Regions from separate parts of the Alteromonas sp. KC3 genome, predicted to be linked through region 2. Evidence: predicted binding sites of a transcription regulator. Region 2 holds the regulator's gene; the other holds the start of a gene.
The links. The regulator NrdR, encoded in region 2, represses ribonucleotide reductase genes. The targets are predictions, from matches to a motif close to AAACACNANATNTNGTGTTT.

Region 1: the regulator NrdR is predicted to act here: its motif matches at 1,555-1,574, upstream of nrdA (class 1a ribonucleoside-diphosphate reductase subunit alpha).

The regions. Positions count from the first base shown of each region.
Region 1 covers NZ_AP024235.1:2,132,123-2,134,331, forward strand. Annotated here, with positions in the region: gene nrdA (class 1a ribonucleoside-diphosphate reductase subunit alpha) at 1-1,277, opposite strand, end outside; gene ubiG (bifunctional 2-polyprenyl-6-hydroxyphenol methylase/3-demethylubiquinol 3-O-methyltransferase UbiG) at 1,881-2,209, opposite strand, start outside.
Region 2 covers NZ_AP024235.1:2,991,146-2,993,354, reverse strand. Annotated here, with positions in the region: gene glyA (serine hydroxymethyltransferase) at 1-555, shown strand, start outside; gene nrdR (transcriptional regulator NrdR) at 643-1,092, shown strand; gene ribD (bifunctional diaminohydroxyphosphoribosylaminopyrimidine deaminase/5-amino-6-(5-phosphoribosylamino)uracil reductase RibD) at 1,158-2,209, shown strand, end outside.

The DNA of each region.
Region 1 (2,209 bases), 860 kb from region 2:
AACGGGCTGTGTGTATTACAGTGGTCAACGTTTTGAAGATAAATGCGACCTGTGCTAGCACGCTCTTGCATGAACAAGCTAAACAGTTCCATTGCTTTAATTTGCTTTTTACGAATGCTGTCGTCGTTTTCGTATTTAACGTAAAGCTCTTCGAACTTGTCTTGGTCAGCGAAGAACGCATCGTACAGGCCTGGTACGTCTGATGGGCTAAACAATGAAATGTAGCCGTCTTTCATCATGCGCTGATACATGAGTTTGTTGAACTGAACACCATAATCTAGGTGACGCACACGGTTTTCTTCAACACCGCGGTTGTTCTTAAGTACCAATAGTGATTCAACTTCCATATGCCAAATAGGGTAGAACAAGGTAGCAGCGCCACCACGAACACCGCCTTGAGAGCAGCTTTTAACCGCTGTTTGGAAGTACTTATAAAAAGGAATACAGCCAGTATGGAAGGCTTCACCACCACGGATAGGGCTGCCTAGCGCACGAATGCGACCTGCGTTAACACCGATACCTGCGCGCTGGCTCACGTATTTTACAATAGCACTTGCTGTTGCATTAATTGAGTCAAGGCTGTCACCTGTCTCAATCAATACGCATGAGCTGAACTGACGAGTAGGGGTACGAACACCCGCCATAATAGGCGTTGGTAGTGACAATTTGAATGTTGATGCGGCATCGTAAAAACGGCGAATGTAGTCCATACGTACGTCTTTATCATAATTTGCAAACAAACATGCCGCTACAAGAATGTACAGGAACTGAGCACTCTCATAGATCTCGCCAGTAACGCGGTTTTGAACGAGGTATTTACCTTCCAGCTGTTTTACGGCTGCATAGCTGAAGTTCATATCACGCCAATGATCGATATACGTATCCATCTCAGCAAACTCTTCAGCAGTGTAATCTTCTAACAAGTGTTTGTCGTATTTGCCGGCATCAACCATTTTGGCAACATGATCGAAAAGCGCTGGTGGCTCGAACTGTCCATAAGCTTTTTTACGTAGATGGAAAATCGCTAGGCGAGCCGCTAAATATTGGTAATCAGGCGCATCAGTAGAGATAAGATCTGCGGCAGACTTAATTAGCGTTTCGTGGATTTCACTGGTGTTGATACCGTCAAAGAACTGAATTTGTGCTTTTATTTCAACTTGTGAAACAGAAACATTATTTAGTCCTTTTGCCGCCCATGTGACGACTTTGTGGATTTTCTCTAAGTCGATGGACTCTTTTTCACCATTTCGTTTGGTGACAAATAAGTTGTTGTTCATGTTACTGGCCGTATGTCTGTTAGCGCTTGATGCGTGGGCTATGCTGCCCATTATCATTTATAATTAATTTTTTAATGCGCATGCTGTTGGTCTGGTTTTTACAGATCTAACAAAAGCACACACAAAAGCGGCCTAGACTAATACCGAATAAAGATATGAAGTAGAGACTGCTTATATATTTCTTGTATTGCTTGTTTATTTCAGCGGAGTCGAATGGCGCATCTCTGCGCGATCTGTTTTGATCCCGTTAATTGATCTTGGGATCACGTGCTGAATTAAACACAAGATAGTGAGGTTTTGCCTCGATTGCAACCCAATATCTGGTGGTATTTCAAGCACTCAAACTGGCATGAAATTTACGTTAGTAACAACTAACTTTTTAGCGTTCTACAAGCGTAAAATATCGGGAATGCAAGCGTTTTTGCTAAATTGATTTCGAAAAAAATTAATTTATTCTTAGAAACTCGTTTTTATAAAAACACGATATATGGTGTTTAAAATATCGCCACGACCCAATATGTTGTGTTAATTTATTTTAAATACACTGTATATAGTAGGTGCACAACGATGTGCATCTACTATTATTTGTACCCTTGCATACGTCTAATCTTGTGCAACGGTATACAGTAAGTAGTTTACGTCTACATTGTTGGCAGAAAGATAAAAACCTTGAGAGATCGGATCCATATGAAGCCCTGTCATATCGCGAGGCAAAAGGCCTGCCTGATCTGTCATCGCCATAAGCTCTGATGGTTTAATAAATTTGCTGTGTTCGTGGGTGCCTTTAGGGACGAGTTTAAGAATATATTCTGCACCAAGGATCCCCATTAAATAAGACTTCAGGTTTCTATTGAGTGTAGAAAAGAACACATGACCACCTGGCTTAACTAACTTTGCGCATGCCATAACAACTGAAGCGGGGTCGGGTACGT
Region 2 (2,209 bases):
CCTCGCAGTGGTTTGATCCTTTCTGCTTGTGGTGATGAGACTATCTACAAAAAGCTAAATAGCTCGGTATTTCCAGGCAACCAAGGCGGTCCACTTTGCCACGTTATTGCGGCTAAAGCGGTGGCGTTCAAAGAAGCACTTCAGCCAGAGTTCAAAGCGTATCAGCAGCAGGTTGTTGCAAATGCGAAAGCCATGGTTGCAGTAATGATTGAGCGTGGTTACAAGATTGTTTCTGGTGGTACTGATAACCACTTGTTCCTTCTCGACCTCATTGACAAAGACATCACAGGTAAAGATGCTGATGCAGCATTAGGTGCAGCGAACATCACGGTTAATAAAAACTCGGTGCCAAATGATCCGCGTTCACCGTTTGTAACCAGTGGTCTGCGTATCGGTAGTCCAGCAATTACTCGTCGTGGCTTTAAAGAAGAAGAAGCAAAGCAAGTTGCAAGCTGGATCTGTGACATCCTTGACAACATGGGCGATGAGTCTGTTATCAAGCGTGTGCAAGGCGAAGTTGTAGCGCTTTGCGCGCAATTCCCTGTTTACAAGTAAATAGGTTTGTCTTTTATTGCGTACTTTGGTAGTAATGCAGAGATAACTCTGATGAGAACCTAAGTACGCAATTGTTAAGGATATTTTATGTTTTGCCCTTTCTGCTCCGCGCAAGAAACCAAAGTGATTGATTCTCGCCTTGTAGCGGAAGGGCATCAAGTGCGCAGACGTCGCGAATGCATCGTTTGCCATGAACGCTTTACCACATTTGAAAGCGCAGAATTGGTTATGCCTCGCGTAATCAAGCGCGATGGCTCTAGAGAGCCGTTTAATGAAGATAAATTGCGTGCTGGGCTACAACGTGCGCTAGAAAAACGTCCCGTCAGTACCGAAAAAGTAGAGCAATGTATTTTATCGCTTAAGTCTGAGCTTCGCGCGACAGGTGAGCGAGAAGTAGAAAGTGAGCTGCTGGGTAACTTAATAATGAAAGCCCTTAAAGAGCTAGATAAAGTTGCTTATGTACGCTTTGCATCGGTCTACCGCTCCTTCGAAGATATTAGAGAGTTTGGAGAAGAAATAGCACGATTGGGCGACTGAGGCGAAACCCGCTTATCACAGGATAAATTGTGGACCACGCTATTATAAATAGAGACTATCATTGGATGGCAAAAGCTATCCAACTTGCCAAAAAAGGCCTTTACACCACGTCACCTAACCCTCGCGTTGGTTGTGTTATTGTCGATGAAAGTAATCAATTGATTGGCGAAGGCTTCCATATTCAAGCCGGTACTCCTCATGCGGAAGTTCACGCATTAAGAGAAGCCGCGCTTTCAAGAAAGCAGGGCGCGAAAGGGGCTACGGCTTATGTCACGTTAGAGCCTTGCAGCCATTTTGGTAGAACACCGCCTTGTGCTGAAGCGCTAGTGAAAGCGCAGGTTGCACGCGTAGTAATAGCGATGACTGACCCCAATCCTAATGTAAGTGGAAATGGTATTCGCATTCTACAAGATGCTGGTATTGAAGTGGTTAGCGATGTAATGGCTGCTGAAGCTGCAGCGCTGAACCCTGGCTTTATCAAACGTATGTTGACGGGTATACCCTTTGTTCGAGTAAAACTCGGCATTAGCTTGGATGGTAAAATAGCGCTGAGCAATGGCGTTAGCCAATGGATCACAGGGGCTGAGGCAAGACGCGATGTGCAACATTATCGCGCAAAAAGCTGCGCGGTACTGACAGGCTCTGGTACCGTCAAAGCCGACGATCCAAGTCTATTGGTAAGAGTAAATGAAGCGGGCTTTACAGATTACCCTTTAGAGGAAGTGAGGCAACCTACCCGAGTAGTCGTGGATAGCAAGAACGCGCTAGGTCAAGACTACCAGCTGATGAAAGATGGTCACACCACACTTATTGCTACCACACAGGCCCAGCCAGATACCGCCAGTGAACACTTTATTTGCGTAGATGAGCAAGAGGGAAAAGTTGATCTTAGTGCGCTTTTGCAAGCGCTTGGTGACAAGCAATACAATGAAGTATGGGTTGAAGCCGGGCCCGGACTTGCTGGAGCATTACTTAGTAAAGGCTTAGTTGATGAACTTATTTGTTATCAAGCGCCTAAATTATTAGGCGATAAAGGCATCAGTATGGTGAATTTGCCCGATTTTACATCGCTTGATCAATCTATTTCACTGACGCTCATTGAAAATCGGCAGGTGGG